DNA from 3 places in the Abyssisolibacter sp. ZYX002 genome. Region 3 is predicted to be linked to each of the others. Evidence: predicted binding sites of a transcription regulator. Region 3 holds the regulator's gene; each other region holds the start of a gene.

Region 1 (10,583 bases), on a different contig from region 3:
TATTGCCATCAACATCTTTAGAATGAGTCTTAATCTTATCTTTTTTATTATATTTTAGTACAATTTCGTTATTATTACTTACTACTATATCAACACCATCAAATCTATGACCATAATCTTTAAGTTCCAAAGCACCAAATAATAAAGAAAGGCAAGAACATATTATAGTGACAGAAACTATAACAGATAAAAAAGTGCCGAAAAAGAGTTTTTTATTTTTAAATATATCATTAAATATTAATTTATTCATCACTCGATAACCTCATCATAATATTAGCTACTTCATCAGTAGATGGCCTTTCTAGAGTTTTAATTATTTTACCATCAAGCATGAAATGAACAATGTCACATTTGGATGCAACATTTATATCATGAGTTATTATTAATATTGGAGATTCAAATTCCTTAGCTCCTAATAATAATAATTTTAAAACCTCATTGCTTGTTTTTAAATCTAATGCACCAGTTGGCTCATCTGCCAAGATAATATTATTTTCACCTAATAAAGCTCTAGCAATTGCAACTCTTTGTTGTTGACCACCGGATAGTTTATTAGGTAGTACTTTTTCCTTACCTTTTAGCCCTAGAGTATTAATTAGATGCTTGAGTTTTTTATTGTTGATTTTTGCACCTGATGTTTTGTAGGGTAATTTTATGTTATCAATTACATTTAGAACTTCTATTAAATTATATTGTTGAAAAATATATGTTATATTGTTTCGTCTAAATTTAGTTAGTTTAGATTCTTTCAACTTAGTAATATCTGTTCCCAGTATATAAATACTACCTGATGTTGATTTTTCTAATCCAGATATACAATTTAATAAAGTAGATTTACCACAACCAGATGGTCCCATTATGGCAGTTGAGACATTATCATATATATCTAGATTTAAGTTTTCAATAGTATACTTTTTACTATCATCGTATTTTTTACTAAAGTCTTTAATACTGATAGCTACTTTTTCTTTATTAATGAAATGTTTTGATTTATCATCAGTAACATTTTTATCAAAAAAATAATCTATATCAACATCAAAATATTTTGCAATACTAGGCATTAACAATATGTCTGGCATAGAGAGTCCATTTTCCCATTTAGATACTGCCTGCTTTGATATACCAAAATGCTCTGCAATATCTTTTTGTGTCCTGCCTTTTAATTTTCTTAGATATGCTAAACGCCCGCCAACAAATACGTTATTTACATTATTCATAAACAAATACCTCCTTCTCATTAATATGATTCTCAATAATAACAAAAGTAATTACATTGTTGCATAATAAAAATAAAAAATCAATATCATTTAGTCAACCATTGGTTGACTCGCATAGAAACTTGGTTTTATAAATAGTTAAATTTTAATATATAACAATAATAATGAAAATTCTCAGGTTTAACTTATTTGATTAACGGGGAAAATACTAAATATTTACAAAAGGAGAGCGTGTAGATAGTATGTATATGTTTAATAAATTATTGAAATTAATAGTTAACCCAATATACATCATAATGATCATATTAGTATTTTATCAATACATAAGATTAGAAAAAAAGGAAAAAGAATTATTAGGCATTGTCAGAGTGACATATTTAAAGCATTTTTTATTATCTCAGTTTAATGGACTAGCAGTTGGTATATTAATAAGTATAGTACTTAAGATTATTCCTATTAAAATTGATATATCTTGTTTTAAGTATGCTTTAATATTATCTATACTTATGTTTTTAGTCAATCCAAGATATGCTTGTATAGCTTATTCAGGTGCAGGAGCATGTATAATAGGGATGGTATTAAACAAAGACATACAAGCATTAAGGAGCATAATAGTTATAGTAGGACTGTTACACTTAGCAGAAGGTATGCTAATAAAGCTAGATGGGCACAAATCATACTTACCATTATATTTAGAAAAAAACCATGAATTAATAGGTGGCTATAAGCTAAGTAGATTTTGGTGTGTACCATTCTACATAACACTTAGAGGATACAATATGTTATTTCCAGTAGCTTCAGTGCTTGGATACACAGATTTAGCAATATCAGATAGTGTTAGTAATACAACAAAAGAATCCGCTAAAATGTTAATAAGTTATAGCTTAGTAATTTTTACATTAGTAGCTGTATCATACGTATATGATTTGATTTTAATAATTGCTATAATAGCAAGTCCAATACTACATGAGTTGATAATTATAAAAAGAAGAAGTGCATGTAAGAGCAAGAAACCAAGTATAACAGTTTGCAATAATGCAGTACGAGTATTAGACGTAATACCAAATACTATAGCAGATGAACTAGGTTTAGCTATAGGAGATGAAGTTATAACAATAAATAAAACAATAGTAAAATCAAAGGATGATGTAAAAAAAGCTGTTACTAAAGATAACGAATTAGAAATAGTTTATTATAGCAATAATGAAAAACGAGTAATAAAAAAAATACATAGAAATATAAACAACAAGACATTAGGTGTGCTTATACTAACAGAAGATGCAAAGATGACGTTAGATATAAAGCCTAATTACAGTATTTTTTATAGGATAATTAACTATATTATAAAGAAAACTTAAGAATGACTAAGTCGTTGATATGACTTTTTTATCAATGGAAAAACTCCAATATTAAAGAGCAAAAAAACAGTATAATAAATGGTGTATCCCTTCTATTTGATTATATCATTATAGAAGATTACACCATTTCGTTAATATTATTTATATAACCATTTTTTACGATAGGTTATTAGATTCTTATTTTTGTATCTTTTTTAATACTGTAATTCCCAAGGTTTACAAGAAGAAAAAGTTGTTCTTTGTAAATTTAAAACTATGATATTATTTTTCTTAGTTAGCTTTTTCATTTTTCCACCTCCTTTAATTCTTCGATTTGCAGAACTCTATAAACCTTATTAGCACGTGATTTTAAATGATTTTTTCACATAGTGTTAATGAATATATAACACATAGCATAATAATAAAATCACTTTTAAAAGACAAATCACTTAAAAACATTGTATAAATGAACTCACTTAAGTGAATTCACTGGCAATGTTAAAATCAGATTAGATCATAGTAAAATCAAACCATAATAACAAAAATATTATTTATATTTAATAAAATTCTATTTTTGTTATTTTTATAAGTTTCGATAAAAAATTTCATTTTCCTTCTTATTTTTATAATTAATTTGTCCTTAAATACAATAAACTAGCAACAATTATAGAATTATCTTTCTTTAGTTCTATGTACAGGACTTAAATTTACCATCTTTAGACGGTATATGCATTTAGCCATTAAATGAATAAAAAACAGATATTATAGTTAATAATGGATAAAATAAAGGGCTATCAGTTTTATTAGCAAATATTACAATTCAATAGTTTAATATTATGTTTGACATATAAAAATAAGTAATATATAATAAGTAACGAACAAACGTTCCTTGAGTATGAATTCTTAATTCGATAGCACCAATCTGTAGTGTATATTTAGGTGGATAAAATATAATTAATTAAGAAAGGAAAAGTATAATGATTTTCCCAATGTTTTCATTATACAAAGGTGAATATATGGGACAATTTAAAATAAGTTCGGAATATGTACCAAGAGGAGATCAACCAAAAGCTATACAGAAATTAAGTGAGTCAATTTTAAATGGAGTTAAAAAACAAACATTACTTGGAGTAACAGGTTCAGGTAAGACATTTACTATGGCGAATATAATACAGGAGGTTCAAAAACCTACAATTATTATAGCACACAATAAAACATTAGCAGCACAATTAGCAAGTGAATTCAAAGAGTTTTTTCCGGAAAGTGCAGTAGAGTATTTTGTCAGTTTTTATGATTACTACCAACCTGAAGCATATATACCTGGTACAGATACGTTTATAGAAAAAGATTCATCAATAAATGAAGAAATAGAAAAATTAAGACACTCAGCTACAGCTTCGTTATTTGAACGCAAAGATGTGATAATAGTAGCAAGTGTATCGTGCATCTATGGATTAGGTGATCCTATAGACTATGAAAACCTTATACTTTCGCTCAGACCGGGTATGATTAAAGATAGAGATGAAGTCATTGAAAAGTTGATAGATATACAATATACGAGAAATGATATCAACTTTACAAGAGGTGTTTTTAGAGTTAGAGGAGATGTAGTAGAAATATTTCCAGCATCATCGACTGAAAACGCTATAAGAGTAGAATTTTTTGGAGATGAGATAGATAGAATAACGGAGATCAATTCACTTACAGGAGAGATAATAGGACAGAGAAATCATATATCAATTTTCCCAGCATCACACTACGCCACAACAAAAGAAAAAATAGACAGAGCGATAAATACAATAGAAGTAGAACTTGAAGAGAGATTGAAGATACTTATTAGTGAGGATAAGTTACTAGAAGCACAAAGACTAAAGCAAAGAACGAGATATGATATAGAGATGTTGCAAGAAATGGGCTATTGTCAGGGAATAGAGAATTACTCAAGGCATATCAGCGGTAGAGAAAAAGGTAGTAAACCATATACATTACTGGATTATTTTCCAGATGATTATTTAATGATAATAGATGAATCACACGTTACATTACCCCAAGTTAGAGCTATGTACGGTGGAGATTATTCCAGAAAATCAAATCTAGTAAATTATGGCTTTAGATTACCATCAGCATTAGATAATAGACCACTTAAGTTTGATGAGTTCGAAAAGCATATGAACTATGTATTGTTTGTTAGTGCAACACCTAGTGATTATGAAAAAAAATTATCAGAGAATATTGTGGAGCAAATAATTAGACCGACAGGATTATTAGATCCACTGATAACTGTCAAACCTACTAAGAATCAAATAGATGATTTAGTTAAAGAGATAAATATAAGAGTAGCTAAAAATGAAAGAATATTGATAACAACGCTTACTAAAAAGATGTCAGAAGACTTAACTGCTTACTTTGAAGAATTAGAAATTAAGGTCACATATTTACATTCAGAAATAAAGACTATGGAGAGAATGCAGATAATAAGAGATTTCAGGTTAGGAAAATATGACGTATTAGTTGGGATAAATCTTTTAAGAGAAGGACTAGATCTGCCAGAAGTATCATTAGTTGCAATACTAGATGCAGATAAAGAAGGATTTTTAAGATCTGAGACATCAATGATTCAAACTATAGGTAGAGCAGCTAGAAATTCAAATGGAAAAGTAATAATGTATGCAGACAAGATTACTCGTTCAATGGACGTAGCAATAAGTGAAACAAATAGAAGGAGAAGCTTACAGAAAAAGTATAACCAAGAGCATGGTATAACACCAACAACTATAAATAAATCAGTTAGAGATGTAATAGAGGCTACAAAAGTAGCAGAAGATGTAGAAGAATACAATGTATCAAGCTCTGTAAATATAGAAGATGTTAAAGAAATGATAATTAAGCTAGAAACTCAAATGCATAGAGCTGCAGAAAAACTTGAGTTTGAAAAAGCAGCAGAGCTCAGAGATGAGATAGAGAAACTTAAAAAGCAATTATAACATTAGAAGAAGGGAATGAAAAGGGTGGAGAAGCTAATAATCAAAGGGGCTAAGGAACATAACCTAAAAAATATAGATATTGAGTTACCAAGAAATAAGTTTATAGTATTAACAGGTCTAAGTGGCTCAGGAAAATCTTCTTTAGCGTTTGATACTATATATGCAGAGGGTCAAAGAAGGTATGTTGAGAGCTTATCTTCATATGCTAGACAATTCCTAGGTCAAATGGAGAAACCACATGTAGAGCATATAACTGGTTTATCACCAGCTATATCAATAGATCAAAAGACAACGAATAGAAACCCAAGATCAACGGTAGGGACTGTAACAGAAATATATGACTATCTTAGACTATTGTATGCGAGAGTCGGGATACCTCATTGTCCAAAATGTGGCAAAGAAATAACTTCACAGACGATAGACCAAATAGTAGATCACGTATTAGAACTAGAAGAGAGGCAAAAAATTCAAATATTAGCACCAGTTGTACGTGGCAGAAAAGGAACACACAAAAAGCTAATAGAAGATATAAGGAAGCAAGGTTACGTTAGAGTTAGAATAGACAAAGAAGTATACGATATAAACGATAACATAGACCTGGAAAAAAATAAGAAACATACAATAGAGATTGTCATAGATAGATTAGTAATAAAAGACGGTATACAAAATAGATTGACTGGTTCAATAGAGACAGCAATAGAGTTATCTGGGGGGCTAGTAATAGTGGATGTAATAGAGAGCGAAGAACTGTTATTTAGCACTAAATTTGCTTGTGTAGATTGTGGAGTAGCAATGGACGAGTTAGCTCCTAGAATGTTTTCTTTTAACAGTCCTTTTGGAATGTGTCCAGTCTGTAACGGTCTTGGAAATCACAAAAAAGTTGACGAAAAGCTAATAATACCTAATAAAGAATTATCAATTAATGATGGAGCTATCGAGCCTTATAGTAGAACAGGAGAGGATACCTATTATTACAAGATAATTAGGACAATAGCAAAGGACAATAACTTTAGTTTAGAAGAACCAATAAAGAATGCACCGAAGAAACTCATGGACGAATTACTATATGGAACTGGAGAAAGAGAAATATCTTTCACCTTTGATAGTAAGTATGGAGGAGAAAGAACACATAGGGGTACTTTTGAAGGTGTAATAACTAACCTTGAGAGAAGATACAATGAAACTAACTCAGACTATATGAGGAACAAAATAGAAGAGTATATGAGTATAATTCCATGTGAAGCTTGTGGTGGAAATAGATTAAAGCCTGAAAGTTTAGCAGTTACAGTTGGAGATAAAAACATAATAGAAGTTACTGGTCTTTCAGTAGCAAAATCACTAGAGTTTTTTAACAACCTAGAGTTAAGCGAGATGCAAAAATTTATAGCGGAGCAAATACTAAAAGAGATAACCAAGAGATTGTCGTTCCTCAAGGATGTAGGGTTAGGATATTTGTCGCTGTCAAGAAGTGCAGGGACGCTATCAGGAGGAGAATCTCAAAGAATAAGACTTGCTACACAAATAGGTTCTAGTTTGGTAGGAGTTTTGTATGTGTTAGATGAACCAAGTATAGGGTTACACCAAAGAGACAACGACATGTTATTGAAAACACTTAGGAATCTAACAGATATAGGCAATACACTATTAGTAGTAGAACATGATGAGGATACAATGAAATGCGCGGATCATATTGTAGATATAGGGCCTGGTGCAGGAGTACATGGTGGAGAGATAATTGCACAAGGTACATTACAAGAAATAATGGCAGTAGAAGATTCAATAACAGGACAATATCTAAGTGGTAAGAAAAAGATAAAAATTCCAAGCAAGAGAAGAGTGACTAACGGAAAATGGATAGAAGTAAAGGGTGCAAAAGAAAATAATCTTAAAAATATAAACGTTAAATTTCCGTTAGGTCTCTTTACATGTGTCACAGGAGTATCAGGTTCAGGTAAAAGTAGCTTGATAAATGAAATACTATACAAGGGAATAAGAAGAGAGCTTAACCGTAGCAAGGTTAGACCAGGAAAGTTTAAAGAAATAAAAGGCTTAGAGCATATAGATAAGATAATAGACATAGACCAATCACCAATAGGTAGAACACCAAGAAGTAATCCTGCAACATACACAGGGGTATTTGATCATATCAGAGACATATTTGCAATGACAAAAGAAGCCAAAGTTAGAGGGTATAGCAAAGGTAGATTTAGTTTCAACGTAAAAGGTGGAAGATGTGAAGCTTGTAAAGGTGATGGAATAGTGAAAATTGCGATGCACTTTTTACCAGACGTATATGTCCCATGTGAAGTTTGTAAGGGTAAGAGATATAACAGAGAGACATTAGAGGTAAAATATAAAGGCAAAACAATAACAGAAGTATTGGATATGACGGTAGAAGAAGGTGTAGAATTCTTTGATAATATTCCAAAAATAAAGAGAAAATTGCAGACAATGTATGATGTTGGATTAGGATATATAAAGTTAGGGCAGCCATCAACGCAACTTTCAGGAGGAGAAGCTCAGAGAATAAAACTTGCTGCAGAGCTTAGTAAAAGAAGTACAGGTAAGACGCTATATATACTAGATGAGCCAACTACAGGACTTCACATAGCTGACGTACACAAATTGATTAAAGTACTTGACAAGCTTGTAGAAGGGGGAAACACTGTAATAGTAATAGAGCATAACTTAGATGTTATAAAAACAGCTGATTACATCCTAGATCTTGGGCCAGAAGGAGGAGATGAAGGAGGATGTATAGTAGCAAAAGGAACACCAGAAGAAGTAGTGAAAGTCAATAAATCATATACAGGAAAGTTTTTAGGAAAGGTTATGAATCAATAAAAGTAGAGAATAAGTATTGTAAAAAGTGTCTATACTCCTAATAACTATTTAATATATTAGGAGGTGCTATAAATGCTATATAAGATTAGAGTTAGTATGATAGTGATATTGATATTTATGCTTTTTACATTTGGAGTATATGGTATAAGTACAGAAAAAGCCACAATATACAAAAGTAACGATATAGGAATCAGTATTAATAGAGAACAGTTGGATGTAGACAAGTATTTAATAAATGGCAAACTATATGCTCCAGTAAGAGAACTATTTGAGAAATTTTCAGATGTTAGTTGGAATCAAGTGCATAAGCATGTTTCAATAAAGACTTATAAGGATTTTAAAGAATGTGACTACCAAAAGGGTGAACATTTTGTATATGGTTTAATAACAAAAGTTGATTATAAAAACAATACTATAAACATAGAACAACATTTTGATGATAATAGTAGAGAAATACTATCGCCATTATACCTAAGAGATGATGTAATAATAGTTCTTAAAAGAAATGACAAATGTGTGAATTTAGATATAGCAGATTTAAAATGTGGAGATTTAATCGGAGCAGTAGTCGACAAAGATGATAGTATTAGAGGATTGATTATAACATTGTAAAATCTATTGATAATAGGGCTATTGGAAAATGATAGCCTTATTTTTAATTGAAAATCTGGGTGGGGTAAGTCATAAAAATAGATAACTTATGGTAAAAATTTAATCCTAACAATCCAAGATTAAACCAAAACAACTACTAATCTGTAGAAAATCTAAGAAGCTGTTTTTCAACTTTTTATTAAATTACTTGAAACAGCTTCTCCACTGCAAAAAAATATTTACTTATACCAACATACTAGATTTTCACAAAGAGCGTATGCTGCAAAGTATCGCTCATAAATAAGAGAATAATCGCAAAAAACTTCATTTTTACTATTTATTGTAGAATTTTAAATGATATTATAAACTTAATCAAATTTCTTCATTTCAATATGTTGTTGTATCATTAAACCAGTAAATCGTTTCCCCATTTCAGTATTTGAATGGAAACTTAATTTACCTTGATTATGTATAAGGTACAATTCAATTTTGTCAGGAAAGACAAAGTAGTTTTCAATGTCATTGTAGCTGTAATAGCCGGAGTTATTATACATTATGGTTCCAGTTTTCATAGGAGCATCAAGTCTTAAATCAAATCCGTTTACTACAATACCGTTCTTTAGAAAGGTTATTTTTATAGTTTTGCTTGAATATCTAAGCATAAGTTCAAAAACTAACAAAACAAGCACCAAGCTTATTACTCTAGTAATATTAAAATTCTTGATAGACTCTCCTCGTAAAAAGGGTAAACAATAGATTAGGGCAATTATAACATAATACAATATTTTATTAACCAAACTAAATCCTGCTGTGTTCACTTCCATATAAGTAGTGTTATTTTTGAGCAGCTTATCTGTCTGAGCATTTCGAACAAAATTCATGCTTAGTGCAAATACTAAGAGACAAATAGTATAATAGATAGGTATAATTACATTGAAAAGTATATTGTCATTAGTATAATTGCTAATGAAATATATAAATCGACCAGTTACAGACAAGAATAATAAAGAAATAGTAAAACTAATAAAGAAATTAATTACTTTTTTTGAACCTGACATAAGTTACCTCCCCAGAAAAATTCTATAAATGAGTACATTTGTATTATACATAAATTTGATATATACTTCAAATATGATAACAAAATTACATATTTTTAAGATTAAAGATAAAGGTGATAAATATGTTTGATATAAAAGAAGAACTCAAGAAATTGCCTGATAATCCAGGTGTATACTTAATGAAAAATGATAAAAATGAAATAATATATGTAGGGAAAGCAATATCACTACGAAAGAGAGTGAGACAATATTTTCAGTCTTCAAAAAATATGCTCCCAAAAGTCAGAGTAATGGTAAGCAAAATAAAAGAATTTGAGTATATTTTGACTGATAATGAAGTAGAAGCATTAATATTGGAAGCAAATCTAATAAAAGAATATAGACCTAGATACAACATATTACTAAAGGATGATAAACAGTATCCTTATATTAAAGTAACAGTAAATGAAGAATTTCCAAGAGTATTTAAAACTAGAACAGTTATAAAGGATAAGGCTAAATATTATGGACCGTATACAAATGCAGGAGCAGTAAATGTAACGTTAGAAATTA
Region 2 (10,583 bases), on a different contig from region 3:
TTATAAAACTATTTTTCACTATACAATTGAACTATTTTAACAATGACTTCAACAGCCTTAACCATTGATTCGATACATATATACTCGTATTTACCGTGGAAGTTATGCCCACCTGTGAACATGTTAGGGCAAGGTAATCCCATAAAAGATAATCTAGCGCCATCAGTACCACCTCTTATAGGGCATATTAAAGGTTCGACATTACACGCCTCCATAGCTTGCCTAGCTGTATCAACTATATGCATAACAGGTAGTATTTTTTCCTTCATATTGAAATATTGGTCTTTAAGCTCAAAGTTCACAGTGTTTTTACCGTATTTTTTATTTAAAAAGTCAGCTATGTCTTTAATCAGATTTTTCTTATTTTCAAACTTCTCTTTGTCGTGATCCCTTATTATGTATCTAAGTGATGAGTTTTCAACAGTACCTTTCATATCGATTAGATGATAAAAACCTTCATATCCATCAGTGTATTCAGGTTTATCAAATACTGGTAACATTGAGTTGAACTCTATAGCAATTAGTGAAGAATTTATCATTTTGTTCTTTGCAGATCCTGGGTGAACATTTCTACCGTTAACGTTTATCGTAACACCAGCAGCATTGAAGTTTTCGTATTCAAGCTCACCAATAGGCCCGCCATCTACAGTATATGCAAAATCAGCATTAAATTTTTTTACATCAAATAAATCAGCACCCCTACCTATTTCCTCATCTGGAGTAAATGCTATTTTTATATCACCATGTTTGATATCTGGATTGTTAACTAAGAACTCCACAGCACTCATAATTTCAGCTATACCTGCTTTATCATCAGCACCTAACAGAGTAGTTCCATCCGTTGTAATTAAAGTTTTTCCCACATAATCTTTAAGTGAAGGGAAGTCATTTGGGGAAAGGATTATATTATTATCATCATTAAGAACAATATCATTTCCGTCATAATTCTCTACTATTTGTGGATTAACATTTGCACCAGACATGTCAGGGCTAGTATCCATATGAGCTATAAAACCTATAGAAGGAAGGTTTTTATCACTATTAGAAGGAAGTGTAGCCATAACATAACCGTTTTCATCTACGCTTACATCAGTTAGATTTAATTCATTTAATTCTTTTACTAATTCATTTGCAAGGTTAAGTTGTTTCTTAGAACTCGGACAAGTCTCAGAAAATTCGTCAGATTCAGTATCAAACTTCACGTATTTTAAAAATCTTTCTACTACATTTTTCATTTAATCACTCCTTGTATATTCCAAATATTATTTGGATATTGATATGTTTATTATAACATAATAGGATGTCTATTTTTTTGTATTAAAAGATATTTTTGGTTGTTTAAAGCAGAAGTATAGTTAACTACTACATCTAAGATACAAAAAGTAGAAATTTAATTATTTTTAAGAAACATTTAAGAAACAACTATATGATTAATAACATAAACTAATAGTAGATAAGGTTGATATATGTTATAATATAAAAATATGTGAAGAAAACTGTTAAATTATTAAATTACTTACGAAAGGAGTTTGACTTAAATATGGTGTATAATTATAAGACGAATGGAGTATGCTCAAAGCAAATAACATTTGAAGTAGAACAAGGCATAGTAAAAAATGTTTTATTTACAGGAGGCTGTCCTGGCAATCTTCAAGCAGTTGCTAAATTGGTAGAAGGTATGAAAATAGAAGAAGTAATAAGTAGATTGAAAGATATAAAATGTGGTCCAAAATCTACTTCATGTCCAGATCAACTTGCAGCAGCGCTACAAGTAGTGCTAGAGAGAGAAAAAGTAAAAGTAATATAAAAAGAATAAAAGACTAAAACTAGCTCAATAAAAAAATGAGCTAGTTTTTATTTTTACAAAAATATACATTAGTGGAATATAAAAATAGTTCTAAAATATTTGACAGAGTGATATAATAATACAAACGCGAACTTACGTTCGGGAAGGATGGTTTTATGTCACCAAGATTAATAATGCATATTGATGTTAACTCAGCTTTTCTTTCATGGCAAGCAGCATATAACAAGCAAATAGGGATAGAAGAAGATATAAGAAATATACCAGCAATAGTAGGAGGAGATATATCATCAAGAAGAGGTATAGTGCTAGCAAAATCAATTCCAGCTAAAAAACTGGGGATAAAAACAGGTGAGAGTTTATTTGAAGCGAGGTTAAAGTGCAAAAAACTAAAAGTAGTTCCTCCTAATTATGACTTATACGTAAAGAGTAGTAAAGCGTTTAGGAAAATTTTAAGTGAATATTCACCCAAAATAGAAGTGTTCAGTATAGATGAATGTTTTATGGATTATACAGGATTAGATAGTTATTTTGGAGGGCCTATAAAGGTAGCATATGATATAAAAGATAGAATAAACAGAGAGTTAGGATTTACAGTAAATATAGGAATATCCTCAAACAAACTACTTGCAAAAATGGCAGGAGAGTTGAAAAAGCCAAATATAGTAGATACGATATTTCTAGGAGAAGTACCTAAGAAGTTATGGCCACTTCCAGTTTCAAAGCTGTTTATGGTTGGAAGACAAACTAAAAAAAAGTTAGAGAAAATAGGAATACAGACAATAGGAGATTTAGCAAATAGTGATTACGAATTTATATCAAAAACACTTAAATCACATGGAAGGCTTATATACCAATATGCATGGGGTAAAGATAGTTCAGATGTAAAAAAGAACGAAGAAATACCAATTAAAAGTATAGGAAATGGAAGCACTATAAAATTTGATGTGTGTGATAAACAGACAGCATATTTAATAATATTAAGTCTAGTAGAAACAGCAGCAAATAGACTAAGGCAAGCAAATATGCAAACAGGGTTGATATATATAGGTATTAAAAACGGTGATTTTTCATACAAAAGCCACCAAAGAAAGATATACACACCTACAGATTCAACTTTTGAAATATACCAAATAGCAAAAGAGGTATTTGATGAGATATGGGATGGCACACCATTAAGGCAATTTACAATAAGGCTTTGTGATATAAGCAGTTCGCAATTTTCACAACTCAGCATATTCACCAAAAAAAATCACCAAAAAAACGTGGCCTTAGACAGAGTAGTTGATAGATTAAGAGAAAGATATGGAAAAGATTTAATCAAGAGAGGAGTATTCGTTAACAGTGATCTAAACCATATGATAGGAGGAGTGGGGAGTAATGATGAATATACTATGATGTCTAGTTTACTTTAAAATTGCAAAACTTCCCGTTATCAAAATGCTCATGACTACGTTTAAAACTGTGAGTTAGTTCTATTATTGTTTAAACATAAAGTTTACCCTGAAATATTATTGAATTTTGATAAATATGCTGTAGTCGTATAGTTATTGATTTTCTGGTGGATATTCAGGTTTAAGAGAGGATTAGATTATGAAGATAGTAAATAAACCAATAGATACAGTTGTAGTTTTTGAATCTAACAAAAATAAAATAATACCATACAAGTTCAAATATGATGATAAAACAGTCAAAATTGACGTGATAGATAAGGTGTATGAGGAGAAACTTGCAGGCAATAGAAGGATAGTTTTTGTTTGCACTAATAAAGGACATATAAGATATGAGTTGAAGTATGAGATAGATACTTGTCTTTGGTATTTATTTAAGATATAAGATGATAAAAGTCTAACAACATAAAAAAACAGAAGATTTTCCTTCGTTTAAGTACATTGTTACAATTCATTGAAGCATATTCGTTTTTCTGGAGAGCAAATTTAAGTAGTTTGTTTCTAATACGATTTTATAAAATTCTAGAAACAAGCTCTTATCGGGGACCTTAAGAAATAGGATATGTTTTTTTGTTATTAGGAAATCTTAATAACCAAAAGCTATAAGATTTGCCCTTTATTTTTAGGAAAAACTTATTCCATTCAAGAGAAGTATGAGTCATTGGTACTATTTTATATTAACTTTAAACAAAAAAACAGAGGTTTATTTTACAAGAGTTTTACAAATCAAAAAAAGTAGTGAAAAAACAGTTTATATGTGGTTAAATAGAATATAAGGACAGTATTATAGAAGGGAGGTAGAAGATGTACGAATTAGCTCATACGTGTATTGTCGTAAAAGATATTTATAAATCCAAAGAATTCTATATGAAAGTATTAAATCTAGCATTACATAGCGAACTTGAAACAGATAGGCTAAAAATGGTGCTGTTAGATACGGGAAGTAGTAAAGTGGAGTTAATCCAGTATAAAAATATGGATTATACATATAGAGAAAGAGGCCCAATTGATCATATTGCATTTTATGTAGATGATTTAGATAAAGAGATAGTAAGTATAAAAAGTAGGGCTAATATAGAATTTTTAACAGAACCTAAAATGTTGAATGGAAAGAAGCTAGTATTTTTCAAAGGCTTAAGTGGAGAACGGATAGAAATTATAGAAAAGTAATAATCATAAAAGTGGGGATGGTATGAATAAAAAAATAAAATTAATAATAGGGTTTGTTTTTATAATAGCAGGATTAGCAGTAGGAATAAGAGCTTTATTTATGGAGCTGACAAATGATGCGTATGCAGCATCGTATGAAGAAACAAGAATAAGTATAGATGGTAAACTAATAGATGATGTTGGACGTGCTATTGTTGAAGAGGACAACATATATATTCCTGTTGATATATTCGTTAAGTACTTACATCAGGATTCTATAGTTAACGAGGAGAGCAAAACTTTAATAGTAAATTTCCCAAATCCAAAGTTTACATTGCCAAGCAAATTATCAAATAAGAGGATAGAAAATGGAGTATCTATAAACTTTTTATTATCAAATAAAGAAGAAATTAACTACATAGATATTTTAGATATGGGCAAGTTACTCAGAATAAAAATGCAATATAACCAATCGCGTAATGTCTTAAACATAGACACAAATATTCAGTTTACACAGACAGATAAAGTAGATCAACCAAATCAAGCAAATCAAGTAGGTATAATAAACAGAAACACATCTTTGAGATTAACACAATCTTCTTTTTCAGAAAAAATAGATACATTGTCTAAGGGAGATAAAGTAACTATATTTGAAGAAGGAGAGAAATGGAGTAAAATAAAGACTCAAAATGGAAAAGTAGGTTTTGTAATAAAATCAAAAATAGACAGGATAGGTCAAGATAGTCAAACAGGTTTAGATAACGAAGACACAACTGATTTAAACGCATTAAATCAGAAAGATAATGGTGGTCAACTAAATCAAGTAGGTATAATAAACAGAAACACATCTATGAGATTAAAACAATCTTCTTTTTCAGAAAGAATAGATAGATTGTCTAAGGGAGACAAAGTAATTATATTTGAAGAAGGAGAGAAATGGAGTAAAGTAAAAAATCAAAATGGGAAAATAGGTTTTGTAATAAATTCAAAAATAGATAAAACAGGTGAAAGTGGTCAAACAGGTATTGATAACACTGACAATACAACTAATTTAAATGTATTAAAGCAGCCTTACAAACCTGATGGGAAGATAGGCTTAGCATGGGTTCAAGTTAGTTTGAATTCACCAAACTTAAAAGAAGAAGAAAAAATTGATGGGTTAGATGTAGTATCGCCTACATGGTTTGCTATAACAGATAAGACTGGATATGTTAAGAACAAGGCTTCGTTTGACTATGTGAAAGAAGCTCACAAAAAAGGATATAAAGTGTGGGGACTTGTAAGCAACAGCTTTAACAAGGACTTAACTCATGAAATATTGATAAATAAAAAAGCGCAAGAAAACGTAATAAAACAACTTTTAGTCTATGCAAGTTTATATGATTTGGATGGAATAAATATTGACTTTGAAAATGTATATTATGAAGATAAAGCACTTTTTACAGCCTTTATAAAAGATATGACTACCGCATTTAAAGAAAGTAATCTAGTTGTATCTATAGACATGACTGTGCCAGAAGGAAGCTTAACATGGTCTAAATTTTTAGATAGAAAAAAAATAGGACAAATAGTTGATTATTGCATGATTATGACATATGATGAACATTGGGCATCTAGCCCTAAAAGTGGCTCAGTAGCATCTATAGGATGGGTTAAAAAAGGTATGCAGCAAACAATGGAGTTAGTACCAAAAGAAAAGCTACTAGTAGGGATACCTTTCTATACCAGAGTGTGGGAAGAGACAACATTGAAAAATGGGAAAGTAAAAGTTAAAGCAAAATCATTATCTATGCAATCAGTAAACGATAAAATTATGCAATATAGCCTTACACCAAAGTGGCTAGATGATGTTGGTCAGTACTATGTTGAGTATCGCGAAAATGGAAAGAGATATAGAATATGGATAGAAGATTCTAAATCAATACAGCTTAAAGCAGCCTTAGTAGATGAATACGGTTTAGCAGGAGTAGCTTGCTGGAGAAAAGGCTTTGAAACACCTGAAGTATGGGGAATTATAAAAAAAGAATTAAAAAAGTAATTTATAATACGTGAAGCTGTCATAAAAATTAAATTTTAATCATAGTAAAAATGGCCATATAGCTAAATCCAATAGCTGATGGTCATTTTTGATGATTCCAATATGTAGATAACTGATTTAAACATTATTATTATTTTATTTTATGATGTTATGTTTAAACATATTATAACTTACTCATTGTTAAATTAAATAGTAGCGATATAATCTTATTTAGTAAATTTTTGCGGTCATTAGGCATTTGCTGTATCTTTCTTGTTAAAATGTTCTTTAAACGATGTCGATGTTTTAAGAAGTTCTTCATAGCTACCGTTATCTAATATTTTACCATTTTCAATCATAAAAATATTATCACATTGAGTTATTACATTGATTCTATGAGTTACTATAATAACAATTTTATCGTTTAAATATTCTTCTATTTCTTCAAAAACTTCATTTTCAGAACAATAATCTAAAGACGAAGTCGATTCATCAAAAACGATAACATCTGGATTGTACATTATCATTCTAGCGATAGCAATCCTTTGTTTTTCACCACCGGAAAGATTAGAACCATTCTCTTTTATAACTGTATCTATTCCATGTTCAAAAACACCAAAATATTTTAAAAAATTCTTATCTAATATAGTTTTAAGTAATTTTTCATCATACGTTTCTAAACCGTACGTAATATTTTCCCTAATAGTGCCAGGAAATAATGCAACTCTTTGAGATATCATATAAAATTTATTTCTTAAAGATTTTAAATTATAGTCTTTAATATTTACATTGTTAATATTTATAGAATTCACATCGAAGAATCTCATCAATAATTTGACCAAAGTAGATTTTCCACACCCTGATTTACCAACTATACCTATTCTTTCGCCTTTTCTTATTTTAAAGGTGATATCATTTAAAATAGTTTTACTGTTATATGCAAATTTATCAATATTGAATTCTATAATATCAATATTTGTAAGTGCTTTATTACCTAAATTGGTCTCCTCTTTATCTAATATTTCTGTTTTTATAAAATTAAGAGCTACTTTTACATCTCTCAATCCCAAATTTAAACTTGTGAATTCAGACAAATAAGAAGAGAATATATTCATAATTAATTCTATAAATAAAATATCACTAAATCTAATTTTATTTTTATAATACATATACACAACTACCAATAAAATTGCATTTCTCATAATGTTTAATAAAAAAGTTATAGACAAACTTCCAAGATGAGCAATCACATTTAACCTATTGTTGCAATGTTCGGATTCATTTATATAGTTGCCCACAATATTTGAAAAAACGTTGTATTTGTAGCATTGCTTTATATGTTCTATATTTTGTACTACACTAACCATGTTTTTGTAGTTTTCAGCGCATATTTTTTGTGCTTTTTCACTTTTGCTCATTAAAGAGTTGTTAAGTAATTTATATCCATAATAGTTAAGAGGTATTATAATGAATAACAGTATAGACAAAATAATATCTATCTTAAACATAAAATATAAGCTTAAAATCATTACTATTATAGCTATTGTTGCTCTAGAAATATTGTGACCTATAATGTTAAATATTACATTTACACTGCTTTTAATCCTACTAACATAATATGTAGGATCGTTTTGAGTAAAATATCTATATTCTACCTTGAACAATTTTAAAAATAGATGTTCACTTTCTTTTGTCTTAAAATATAGAGAAAATTTCAAACGTAATATATCAAATACACCCTTTAAAACATACAGTAAGATGTATATTAAGAAATATTTTAATAAAAAGTTTGTAATGTTAAGGGTGTGCTTTAATTCTATTTTAGAGAAAATTTCTCGTATAAGCAAAGGGAGCAAAAATTCTAAAACAGATATGCTAGCCACTAGAATAATAAATGTTAGTATATATTTTAAATATGCACTAATATATCTTTTAAAAAAACACACAATATCACGCCTTTCATATAAAACTAATCAATTTTCTAGAAATGCTGATGATTAAAATCTTCCCATTTAAAATTTGAGCTAGTTAGTATGTTTCTAACTCTTTTCTTTTGGAATTCACACAAAAATTTTACCGCTTCACTCATATTGCCATATATATTATGTGCCAATGCTCTGCAGCCACCACCACAAAAATATCGTATTTCACAATCTTTACAATACTCAATATCGTCTACAGTTAAATTCTTAAATAATTTTGTAATACGTGAATCACTAACTTGCTGTTTCCAATTATCATTTAAAATATTGCCTATAGTATTTTCTTTTGAAATAAGACATTGGCAGGGGTATATATTTCCTTCTGGACCTATAGCGATTAGATTAGTACAAGCACCGCAAGGCTTAATTCTAATTCCTATATTTGATCCATTACAAGTACTATCATCGTAATGAACATACTTATTAATTTCATCAAACTTATTTGGCAAGTACCCAACGCTAGTTGTTCTAAGGCCATATTTGTCTTTTATAATTTTATGAAATTGCTCTATTTCAGCAACATTATTTTTAGTTATTACAGATCTTACTGATACTTTGTCTTTAGAATCTTTAGAAGCCCTTTCTAGTAAAGTTAGTATGCTTTTAAATCCGAATTGACCTCTATTTAAAGTGTTTGTCATTTCATTTAAACTGTCTAAACTTAAAGTTACATAATCTAAATAAGGCATAACTTCTTCAAACTTATTATATAATAAAGTTCCATTTGTTAACAAGCCAGTTTTAGTATTTGAAGTTTTAGCAATTTTCAAGATATCAACTATATCATCACGTATCAAAGGTTCTCCGCCAGTAAAAATGAAATGATCGATTCCTTCGTTTTGAAGTGTTTTTATGATATCAATCCATGTTTTAGTATCTAATTCATGTTGACCATTATTAATGTTTTCCTTATTATAGCAATAACTACAATTCAAATTACACCTTAAAGACATATGAATATATGCTTCCTTTGGATTATTATCTATATTTTTATAGTTTTCTTTTATTGAATTGTTTTTATTTAAGATTAAATCTTCATGTTTTTGAAAGAATATATGAGTATCTATTAATTTATTAATTTGAACAGAGATTTCTTGTGGTGTAGCTTTTTTGCTAAATTTATGTAGGATTTTATCTGACAATTCATCTAGTTCAATTTGCCCATCATTCTCCATAATACTAGTGATTAAGAATTTTAATTCTTCATTGACTTTTATGTATGAAAAATTTTCAGGTGAAACAATAACGTGGTCTTTATTTCTTTTTAAAAAAAGCATTTTGTCATCATAATAAACTTTTTTTAACATAAGCTATCTCTCTCCTTCTAGAAATAATAAAATAGTTGATTATGCTTATAGGCATTGAAGTTGCAAGCATTATAATACTTGCAACCTCAAGGATCAAAAGTTTTAACGGCTAATTTCTATTTTACCAGAACCTTGACCTCTACCAGAGCCATCGCCACAACCACAACTTCCAGTACAACTACAATCAGTATCTACTGACATACTAGCTACTTGTAATTCAAACATATTCAAACCCCCTTTCATTTTTTAGCCAGAAACTAATTTTGTGGTACTAAAATCACTGGCATATTTTTATAAAACAGCTATGATAATAACCAAAAGATATATCATAATCTGAATTTATACAATTAATCAATTAACGTAATGATGTTATCAATAACTAAAGTCTTCGAAATTAAAATGTCTAGCATAATACAAATACATGAATTAGTTTTGTACTTTATAGATAATGAACGTTCCTAAAAAGTTCCATATTTTATAAAAAATATATTTTGTTACAAATTATATTATTAATGTTATAAAAATACTTAAAATAAATTAGTTAACATTTTATAGATAAAGAGCACATATAAAATGTTCCATATTTTATATAAAAATTATATTATATTACAAATTTTATCAAATTTTCAACTAATCTAATATGTCTTTTGTATATTGATAACACAGAACAAAAATGTTTTATATTTTAGATAAATACATTGTTTATAAATAAATGATATAATAGAAGTGAAATAAATCTCGGAGGTGGTTATTATGGATAACAAGAAAATTAACATAAATAAAGGAGAAAATAAAATACCATAATAGCTCATTAACAAGTCTTCCTAATGAGTTATTATATAGGAGGATATGTATGAATAATATGTACAATTT
Region 3 (10,583 bases):
AATGTGCTAGATAAAAGATTAGATAATAAAGCTATTTCAAAGGCATTAGAACATTGTGGAAGAATGTGTTTAGATCCTAAATTAGGTGAACAGGCTAAAACACTTATGAATGAATTAAAAGATATTGATTTAGTATTAGAAGCCTTGAATAAACAGAGCATAGGTGGGGGCAATATGTATAAAGAAAATGATGTTATATATGCTTCATATACACAATGCTACTGTCCTAATGTGAAGCATAGTAATAAGTTATCAGCAACATATTGCAATTGTTCGGTAGGTTGGTTTAAAGAATTTTTTGAAACGTTTTTAAATAGTGAAATCAAAGTGGAATTAAAAAAATCAATAATCAAAGGTGATTCTGAATGTAAATTCATAATTAAATACAAATAAAAAGTATTCAATAAAGACTTTTTTGCTTAAATGCAATAAGTCTTTTATTGTTGCACCAAAAAACATGAACAAAATACAACAAAAACGCCTTTATAATTCGTGAAATCTGATAAATCAATCAGCAGAAGTGGATTTTGAGTTAAGTAAATTTATGTAACAAACTACATAAAATATGATGAAAATCCCTATTATCTACATAATACATTCCATAGAAATGTTTAATAAATAATAAAAGGTTTATGAAATAGACAAAAACACGAATGTTTAAACAAAATAATTTAAATTAACTATGTATTACTTATCAAAACTATAGTATAATATATATGTGATATAAATGATAGAAACACATTAATTTGGAATACTAAATTTTATATAAATGGTGATAGGAAAGGGGAATGTTATAGTGACAAAAGAAAATTATGAAAATCCATTGATTTCACGCTATGCAAGCAAGGAAATGTCTTATGTTTTCTCTCCAGATAACAAGTTCAAAACATGGAGAAAACTATGGGTTGCGTTAGCTGAATCAGAAAAGGAGTTAGGATTAAATATCGATCAAAGTCAAATAGACGAACTAAAAAATAATATCGACGATATTGATTATGAGTTAGCTGCAAAAAAAGAAAAAGAATTTAGACATGATGTAATGGCTCATGTACACACATATGGAGAAAAATGCCCATCAGCAAAAGGAATAATACATCTTGGTGCTACAAGCTGTTTTGTTGGTGATAATACAGACATTATACAGATGAAGCAAGGCTTAATTATCGTTAGAAAAAAGCTAGTAAATTTAATAAGCAAGATAGCATCATTTGCATTGGAGTATAAAGATCTTCCTACACTGGGCTTTACACATTACCAACCAGCACAATTAACTACTGTAGGTAAAAGAGCAAGCTTATGGTTACAGGATGTGTACTTAGATTATGAAAAACTTGAGTTTATTATAGATAGTTTAAAACTTAGAGGTGCAAAAGGTACGACAGGCACTCAAGCAAGTTATCTAGAATTGTTTGAAAATGAGGATGACAAAGTTAAAAAGCTAGATGAACTAGTAGCTAAAAAGATGGGATTTGATAGCGCTTATGCTGTTACAGGTCAAACATATCCTAGAAAAGTAGACTTTGAAGTGTTATCGCTACTAGCATCGATAGGTCAATCTATGCACAAAATAACTAATGATATAAGATTATTGCAGAACTTAAAAGAGATAGAAGAACCCTTTGGAAAGAAACAAATTGGATCATCTGCTATGGCGTATAAAAGAAATCCAATGAGAAGTGAGCGTATAGCGTCTCTTTCTAGGTTTTTAATAGCAAATGTTATGAACCCAGCTATGACATCATCTACTCAGTGGTTAGAGAGAACTTTAGACGATTCAGCAAACAGAAGATTAGCTATAGGCCAAGGTTTCCTTGCTTGTGATTCTGTTCTTGAAATAGGTATAAATGTATTTGATGGTCTAGTTGTCTATGAAAATATGATTAAAAAGCATATCGCACTTGAATTGCCATTTATGGCTACAGAAAATATATTAATGCAAGCAGTTAAAAAAGGTGGAGATAGACAAGAGCTTCACGAGATAATCAGAGAGCTTTCTATGGAAGTTAGCAAGAGAGTTAAAATAGAAGGAAAAGACAACAACCTCATAGAAAGATTAGCTGAGCATCCTAAGTTTGGCTTATCTAAAGAAGAGCTAGTTAAAATAATGGATTACACAAAATATACTGGCAGATCAGCTAAACAAGTGGAAGAATTCATATCAAAAGATATAAAACCTATACTTGATAAACATAAGGATGAATTAGGATATAGTGCAAAGCTAAATGTTTAACATATTTTATATAACATAAAGAAAACTTAGGCGTTAACAAATGGATTAAATTGAATAGAAATTAATTTAAGGGATGTCTTTTTAGACATCCCTTAGTTAGGGCGGTATGGTTGTCAACTAATTGACTATACCAACTGTATCAAATGCTTGTTTAACTACATTGTATTCATTTCCACTTTCTCCATAAAAATCAGAAGTTGATTGCAATAATGCGTTCCTAAGATTTTTAAATTTAGAAGAAGGGTATAAATATGTTGTAAGAGCACGATAGTATATCTTACCTGCTTTTTCAAATCCTATAGAGTTAGCTATCAGATAAAACGCTCTGTTAGGAATACCGCTATTTATGTGTACGCCACCATTGTCCTCATTGGTATGCTCATAATCATCCATATGTCCAGGCTGAGGTTTATAAACATCGTCACTACCAGGATCTTTCAAATTACGGATAGCATCACCTGGGATATTAGGAGTGTAGACATCGTCGCCTAATAGCCACCATTTTTCTGTAGGGCCTTGAGAAAGAACACCAAAAACATCAGAGATTGATTCGTTTACAGCGCCTGATTGGTTTCTGTATATTAAATTAGCAGTGTACTGCGTGACCCCATGAGTGAATTCATGTGCTACAATATCTAAAGATCTAGAATGTGATCCAGCTAAAACGCCATCACCATCACCAAATAAAATATGTCTGCCATTCCACATAGCATTATTCTTATTTATTTTTCCAGAATTATCTCGATAAACAAAATGAACAGAACTTACTATCTTACCGTCTCTATTGTCAAAACTCTTTCTGCCAAAAGTTTCATAAAAATAATCATATACTTTTCCTAGGTTGTAATGAGCATCAACTGCATAATGATCTTTATTGAAAGTTCCAATAGTGTTTTTTATTATTTCACCAGGTTGTGGCGCATATAAGTCATTGTCTAGGGAGTAAGTTTCGATAGTAGCATTACGAGTAATATCACGCAAATAGTAATAACCATTTTGCTCATCTGCATTTAGTGACACCGTTTCATTATTACCATTGATTCCAGTGCATATAATGTGCGTATCTGCTATAGCGTTATATGAATCTATTACAGTTCCTGATGCTAAATCTACAAATATTTTATAGTTAGCTGGATATGGTTTATTGAATTGAAGTGTGACTAAATTTACAACATACCATTTGCCTTCAAATTCATATAGATATTTTTGAGTATCTGGTTCAGATATTAATTTAGAATCTATAGATTCGATGTTAAGAAATCTTTTAGCTGAAGAAATACTATCTGAATCACTTGTTTTTATAGCTTTGCTCCATTTAATATTTCCAATGTTATTATCTGGCTCTAATGAACCATTTAATGCATAAATATTGTTATTAGAATCAGTATGAATAATTAACTCTTGTCCATAAACAGGTATACCATCAATTTCTTGAATTACTTTATAATGAGTCATATTGAGGTCATCTTTGATAATTGATCTTATATTGAAATCTGAATAGGATATGTTGAAAATCCCCTTGTATCTTTTAATGAATTCAATTGCTTGTTTCTCAGAGGTTATGATGTCTTTTAATTTAATGTTTTTGATAAAACTCGGAATGTTCTTGTTCTTATCCCAGATTACTTTCAAATTTGAAGAAAAGTTGCTTTTATAAAAATTACTTTCTTCAAATTTTTCTAAGACTTCCTCTGGTTTTGAATTAGTAAATCGTTCTGTATTATGACTTAGTGCGTTAACGGTTACTGTTTGTAACAACATTGATACTATTACCATTATGATTAAGAATTTTTTAGACATTTGATTCCCTCCTTTTATTGTAATTAATTTACTTTACAGGAATATTATACGTTTCATCTCTATGTAATGCAATATCATTTTAAGTTTTATTTTTACTTATATTGGGATATTTATATATCTATATGGACAAACAGCTGTAAATTGCTATTTGAGAAAATAAGAATGGTGATAATTTTATTAGACAAGAGTGTAAAAATCCTATTAAGGCTAAGAAAATATTCTAAAATAGATTGAAGAGGTTGGGGTATAGTTGAATTATATATATATATATATGAAAAAACTTATGTTTACATAAAATTATTATGGATAACAAAAGCCAAGTATATGCAATGAATTTTATACTATAAATGATGCACCATTTTTTATAGTATAATTTGTACTTTTTTTATATCTTCCATAAGTTTATAAAGAGCAAGATTTTTCTTCTTAGCTTCTATCATTACATCAAAATCCATATCTGTTGTTTTAGCTATCTTGATAAAATCATTGAAACTTTCAAAATTAATATAATCAGCATGAGAGCGAAATTCTTTATCGGATTTGGGGCTAGAGACATGTATCTTTGGAGATAGTACTTCATTATTCCATGTTGAAAATATATCAAATAAAAAATCTGATAGTCTTAAGCCGTCGTTGTTGCACCAATGATGATGTACATCTAAAACCATTGGTATACCAAGAGACTTTGCTACGTATAAAGTATCTTTTATGTTGTAGATTTTATCATCGTTTTCTACTATTATTCTTGATTTTATCCTATCTGGGATACGAGCAAAATTAGTGATAAATCTTTTTATTGATTTATTTTTATCTCCATAACTTCCTCCTATATGCATAACCAATTTACCATGCTCAGGAGTAACCCCAAATGCATCTAATATGATATTCTGATATATTAAAGTATCTAAGCTAGAATATATAACATTTTCATTTGGTGAATTGAGTACATTGAATATGTCAGGATGAGAGCTGATCCTTAGATTATTTGATTCTATTATATTTGCTATTTGGTCATAATAATGCTTAAACTTTCCGATATAGTTCCATCTGGTTACGTTATCATGAGTTACAAGAGGAACTAACTTAGAAGTGATTCTATAAACGCTTATATCTTTTGTAATGTTGTGTTTTAATATACGAATAGTGTTCTCTAAATTTGCTTTAGTAAGTGATAGAATTTTGTCTTGCCTAATATCTTCATTTGGAATCTTAGTGTAGTTTGTATAAGTAATAGTCCTTGAAGGGGAACAATCATCAATATCTAATGGTAGAGCAACATAACCTAATCTAACAATCATCTAATCACCTCATATTATTAGGATGTATAAAAAAGTGCTAATTATACAAATGTGATATACTTGATATATGTAAAAGTTTTGATCAAATGATAACATTATATATAATAAGGTGGAATTTGGATGAATAATAATATGTGCAATGAAGATATAAAGATAACTGGATTAAATCATATTACGTTTCCAGTTAAAGATATAAACAAATCAATAGAGTTCTATAAAATTGTCTTAGGTGCAAAGCTATTAGCTAAAGGTGATAAACTAGCTTATTTTGATATAGCAGGTATATGGGTAGCGTTAAATTTAGAAGAAAATATCCCTGGAGAAAACAGAGAAAAAACATATACTCATATAGCATTTTCCATGACTGAATCAGATCAAGACAAGCTAATAGAAAAATTAAAGCAACATGGCATAAAATACGAACTAGGTAGACCTAGGAATATTAGAGAAGGTAAGTCGCTTTATATTAGAGACTATGATGGACATTTGATTGAGTTACATAGTAAAACAAGAACAGACAGACTTAAGTATTATTTGGATGAACGACCAGATATAAAAGTATTTAATGAGTAAAGCAACATGAAAATGTAATAACAAGAGATATGTTTACATAATATTATTATAGTAAATAAGGATGTGTAAATAGAAAAAATATACAAACGCATTATAGCGAGAATAAGTTTATCTAGTGATTGATAATTATATATCTTGAATGAAATGTATTCACATGTTTACGTATGTAAAATTATAGGAAGATGTGCAATTTAAAATATATAATGTAGCTAATTTTAGGAAACACGATGTATGATGCGAAGAATGTTTAAACAACAATTAGCATAAATATTATATAAAATTCAATCAAAGAACTTTTGTTCGGTAAAAACAATTCAAAGATGTAAACTTCATGCCAAAACATATAAAAACATCAAAGTTCAAATAAAACTAATAAAAATTACTAGAAAAGAAGGAAATAGAGGTAATAATATAGAAATAGTACATATAAGTTTTGTCACAAAATACAAATTTTGCGACAAAATACATATAAATTTACAAAGGGAGAAGATATTTCATGGATACGCCGTTAATTTTGGATGACTTCTTTGATTATCTCTATGCTATCAAAGGAAAATCGAAAAATACAATTAAAGAATATAATTATGATCTGAGATCATTTTTTAGATTTTTAAAAATAAGGTACAAACTTGTTGCAAAAGATACATTGTTTGATGAAATTGCCATATCTGATATTGATATAGATTTTATCAAAAAACTTAAAATACAAGATTTGATTTCGTTTATCTCCTATGCTGATAAGAATATGAACAATAAAAACTCTACTAAAGCTAGAAAAGTTGCTAGTATTAGATCATTCTTTAAATATCTCCATAATGTTGTGAATATGATAGATATAAATCCTGCAATCAATCTAGAAACACCTAAAAAAGAGCAACGAAATCCTGCTTTTTTGACTCTCGAAGAATCTTTAAAACTTTTAGATAGTATAGAAGGAAGAAACCGGATTAGAGATTATGCTATTCTTACCCTATTTCTAAATTGTGGGCTTAGATTGTCGGAGTTGGCTAGTATAGACATAGACAAAATCAAAGGGGATACTTTAACCGTTATAGGTAAAGGAAATAAAGAAAGGACTATATATCTAAATGATGCTTGTCTTATAGCTATAGATAAATATATAGATGTACGACCAAAATTAGATCAATCAGAAGAACGAGCACTCTTTTTGAGCACTAGAAAGAACCGAATTAGCCCAAGAGCTATTCAACATTTGGTTAAGAAATACTTACTAAATGCAGGTCTTGACAGCAAAAGATATTCTACTCACAAGCTTAGACATACTGCTGCTACGCTTATGTATAAACATGGGAATGTTGATATAAGAGCATTACAACAAATACTAGGACATGCAAGTGTTGCTACAACACAGATATATACTCATTTAGATGATGATAGATTAAGAAAAGCTGTCAGTGCTAACCCGTTAGCTAGCAAAGTTAGTGAATAACTATATATTTGACTATAATATTATTATGTAAACTATATAGTAAAATAAATCTATTCTACAATGGTTAAAAATTTAAAAGGCTATGTTATATTATTAAACAATATTTTCTAGAAGTTAAGCTATCCCATTGGCTTCATTTGTAAAAAACAATGTTACAAAAGAGGTATGCACCTATTCCCTATTTAGGGAAAGGTGCATTGTTTGAGTGTAGATATTTATATGTTAATGTATTTAAAATAATTAATATAATGGGGGCAATTTTAGTTGCTCTCCTATTCTTAGGTTAGCAGTCTTTTTGTTGTTAGCTCTTTGGATTTCGTATATTATCCTTCGTTTATCCATATTACAATCATAATGATTAGTTGCAATTGACCATAAAGTATCTCCTGCTTGTACTATAATAGTTGTATATTCTTTATTGTTAGTTTTACTATAGCCAAAAGCTGTATTAGACCTAGATATGTTGTTTAAAGTAAATAATAATAATAATATTACTACCGATAAAAATAGAGTAAAGCGTATAGGCCTAGCAATAACTACTCGTTTTCTTCTTCTTGTATACATGATATACCTCCCGAACACTTATTCTTAGGGAACATAAGTTCTTAATTCCTAATTACATTATAACGGAACAAATGTTCGTTGTCAATAGTTTTTTGCGAACATTCGTTTGATATAATAATAAAATTATGTTATAATAATAAAAAAAGAGGATTATATCCTAGTAAGAGGTGTTACATATATGTATGAAGATTTATCTGAAAAGCAATTAAGGATACTACGCTTTATTCAAAACGAGCTCAAAACAAAGGGCTATCCCCCGGCAGTTAGAGAGATATGCAAAGCTGTTGGACTGAAATCAACATCTACTGTTCATGGACATTTATCAAGACTAGAAAAAAAGGGTTATATTAAGCGTGACCCTACTAAACCTAGAGCTATTGAAATATTAGACAATGTTACTTATATACACTCTCAAAAAGAGATTGTGGAGATACCTATAGTTGGAAAAGTAACAGCAGGACAACCATTGCTTGCAGTAGAAAATATTGAAGATACTTTCCCATTACCTGTAGAATATGTTGGCAATGATACTACATTTATATTAACTGTTAAAGGTGAAAGTATGATAGACGCTGGCATAATGGATGGAGATCAAGTAATAGTGAATAGTCAAAGACATGCTGTAAATGGAGAAATTGTAGTTGCATTAATTGATGATGAAGCTACAGTAAAAACTTTTTACAAAGAAGATGAATTTATCAGGCTTCAGCCTGAAAATAAGACTATGGAGCCAATTATTGTTAAAGACGTGTATATATTAGGAAAAGTTATAGGATTATTTAGAAAACTTAAGTAAGTTAGTTTCTAGCTTACTCAGGTCTGTATCTTGATGACTTTGTCATAAATTTAAAGTAAGCTAATTTCTAGCTTACTTTTTCATTTTCATATTTATTATTTTTATACTGCGCTGAGCTTCCTGTTTTATAGTATCACAATACTTACCACATAGCACTTCGTTAAGAATATCTATACTATCTTGAGTCCAAAACGATGACAGGCATAATACCGTTTTCCAAACTATTAATTCATTGTTATAATATTTTTCTAGCATATTACTTACTGTATCAAAAATTTCTTTTTTAATACAGTCTTGATTGTAGAATAGCATAAATCCTACAGCATCTAAAACTTCACATATTTTTCTTGTATCTTCACTAACAAGAACAGATACTAATTCATCTACAATCTTATTATCCATTCTACTTAAAGTTCTAGCTATAATATCTCTAGGTAATGGATAGCTAATTTTTTTAGATACTTTTTTGGGTAAGTTAATATATTGATTTTTTCCAATAGCTCCTAAATAATCAATCATTAATCTAGCTGTAACCTCATCACCTTTTTGGAGGGCGTTACATATCTCTATTTTTGTATATAATGATTTTTCCTTAGAGAGTATCTTCAATAATGTTGTATCCTTTATAGCTTTACGACTAGATAGTATATTTATAGCAATAGATCTTTCGAAAGAAACATTTGAATTAAGTATTGAAAACAACTTATCATTATTTTTATTTATATACATGGCTAAATCGTCGTCTTCAATATAACCTCGTTTTTTTAAATCTTCTTTACTACTTTTCATATTCTGTACTTATGTTAAATAATTTACGGTCAATTAAATCATTCTTTAATAAATTATCTAATCCTTTCATGATTCCAAGCTTACAGTGTTCGTATGTCAAGCCACCTTGTAGATAAACAAAATAAGGTTCTCTCATAGGAGCATCTGCACTTAGTTCAATAGATGAGCCCTGTATAAATGCACCTGCTGCCATTATTACTGGTTCACTGTAGCCAGGCATATCCCAAGGCAGTGGCATTACAAAGGAATCAACTGGTGAGGCAGCTTGTATTCCTTGGCAAAACTTAATAACCTTATCAGGATTATTAAACTTTATCGCTTGTATTATATCACTTCTATTATCATCTATAGTTGGTAATACTTCAAAGTCTAATAAGTCAAATACTCCAGCTGCAAGTATTGAACCTTTTAGAGCTTCACTTACAATGTGTGGCGCTAAGAATAGACCCTGCAATGTTAGTCTTGATGTTCCATAGGTCAAACCACAGTCCTTCCCTATTCCTGGAGCAGTGAGTCTGTTTGCAATGCTTTCAATAAGATTCTTTCTACCTACTATATATCCCCCAGCAAGAGCTAGTCCTCCACCAGGGTTCTTTATTAGAGAGCCAGCTATTATGTCCGCCCCTATGTCTGTTGGCTCTATCATTTCTACAAATTCTCCGTAGCAATTATCAACCATAATCACTATATCTTTGTGCTCTTTTTTTATATTAGAAATAGCATTTTTCATATCTTCTATTTCAATGGCTTTTCTATCACTATATCCTGTTGATCGTTGTATAAGTATGAGTTTAGTATTATTTTTTATATTGCTCATTACTGTATCTATATCTATTTTATTATTATCAATCAAATCTACTTGGTTATAGGATATATTATATTCTTTTAAAGAACCTTTCATATCACCTTTAATACCTATTACTTTTTGCATAGTATCATATGGTAAGCCAGTTATTGATAACATTTCATCGTTTGGTCTTAATATGCCTCCTAGTGTAAGGGCTAACGCATGTGTGCCAGATGCTATATTTGCTCTAACAAGTGCATCTTCTGTATTAAAAACATTTGCATATATTTCTTCAA

The links. The regulator LexA, encoded in region 3, represses DNA repair genes until DNA is damaged. The targets are predictions, from matches to a motif close to CNAACANNTGTTNG.
Region 1: uvrB (excinuclease ABC subunit UvrB) is a predicted target of LexA. The motif match lies at 3,430-3,443, and genes of this name have one in related genera.
Region 2: P3X86_RS13335 (DNA polymerase Y family protein) is a predicted target of LexA. The motif match lies at 1,935-1,948, and genes of this name have one in related genera.

The regions. Positions count from the first base shown of each region.
Region 1 covers NZ_JARMXH010000004.1:268,057-278,639, forward strand. The annotation lists gene P3X86_RS13770 (ABC transporter permease) at 1-250, opposite strand, end outside; gene P3X86_RS13775 (ATP-binding cassette domain-containing protein) at 243-1,217, opposite strand; gene P3X86_RS13780 (hypothetical protein) at 1,460-2,575, shown strand; gene uvrB (excinuclease ABC subunit UvrB) at 3,571-5,538, shown strand; gene uvrA (excinuclease ABC subunit UvrA) at 5,563-8,382, shown strand; gene P3X86_RS13795 (hypothetical protein) at 8,455-8,994, shown strand; gene P3X86_RS13800 (hypothetical protein) at 9,342-10,031, opposite strand; gene uvrC (excinuclease ABC subunit UvrC) at 10,154-10,583, shown strand, end outside.
Region 2 covers NZ_JARMXH010000004.1:167,994-178,576, forward strand. The annotation lists gene pepT (peptidase T) at 9-1,235, opposite strand; gene P3X86_RS13330 (TIGR03905 family TSCPD domain-containing protein) at 1,541-1,807, shown strand; gene P3X86_RS13335 (DNA polymerase Y family protein) at 1,963-3,219, shown strand; gene P3X86_RS13340 (hypothetical protein) at 3,398-3,640, shown strand; gene P3X86_RS13345 (VOC family protein) at 4,060-4,425, shown strand; gene P3X86_RS13350 (glycosyl hydrolase family 18 protein) at 4,448-6,442, shown strand; gene P3X86_RS13355 (ATP-binding cassette domain-containing protein) at 6,673-8,367, opposite strand; gene P3X86_RS13360 (radical SAM protein) at 8,403-9,710, opposite strand; gene P3X86_RS13365 (hypothetical protein) at 9,813-9,935, opposite strand; gene P3X86_RS13370 (class I SAM-dependent DNA methyltransferase) at 10,564-10,583, shown strand, end outside.
Region 3 covers NZ_JARMXH010000001.1:793,191-803,773, forward strand. The annotation lists gene P3X86_RS03535 (DUF6144 family protein) at 1-393, shown strand, start outside; gene purB (adenylosuccinate lyase) at 770-2,230, shown strand; gene P3X86_RS03545 (M4 family metallopeptidase) at 2,348-4,030, opposite strand; gene uvsE (UV DNA damage repair endonuclease UvsE) at 4,393-5,328, opposite strand; gene P3X86_RS03555 (VOC family protein) at 5,449-5,901, shown strand; gene P3X86_RS03560 (tyrosine recombinase XerC) at 6,398-7,351, shown strand; gene P3X86_RS03565 (LysM peptidoglycan-binding domain-containing protein) at 7,592-7,915, opposite strand; gene lexA (transcriptional repressor LexA) at 8,094-8,711, shown strand; gene P3X86_RS03575 (hypothetical protein) at 8,784-9,500, opposite strand; gene P3X86_RS03580 (methionine gamma-lyase family protein) at 9,490-10,583, opposite strand, start outside.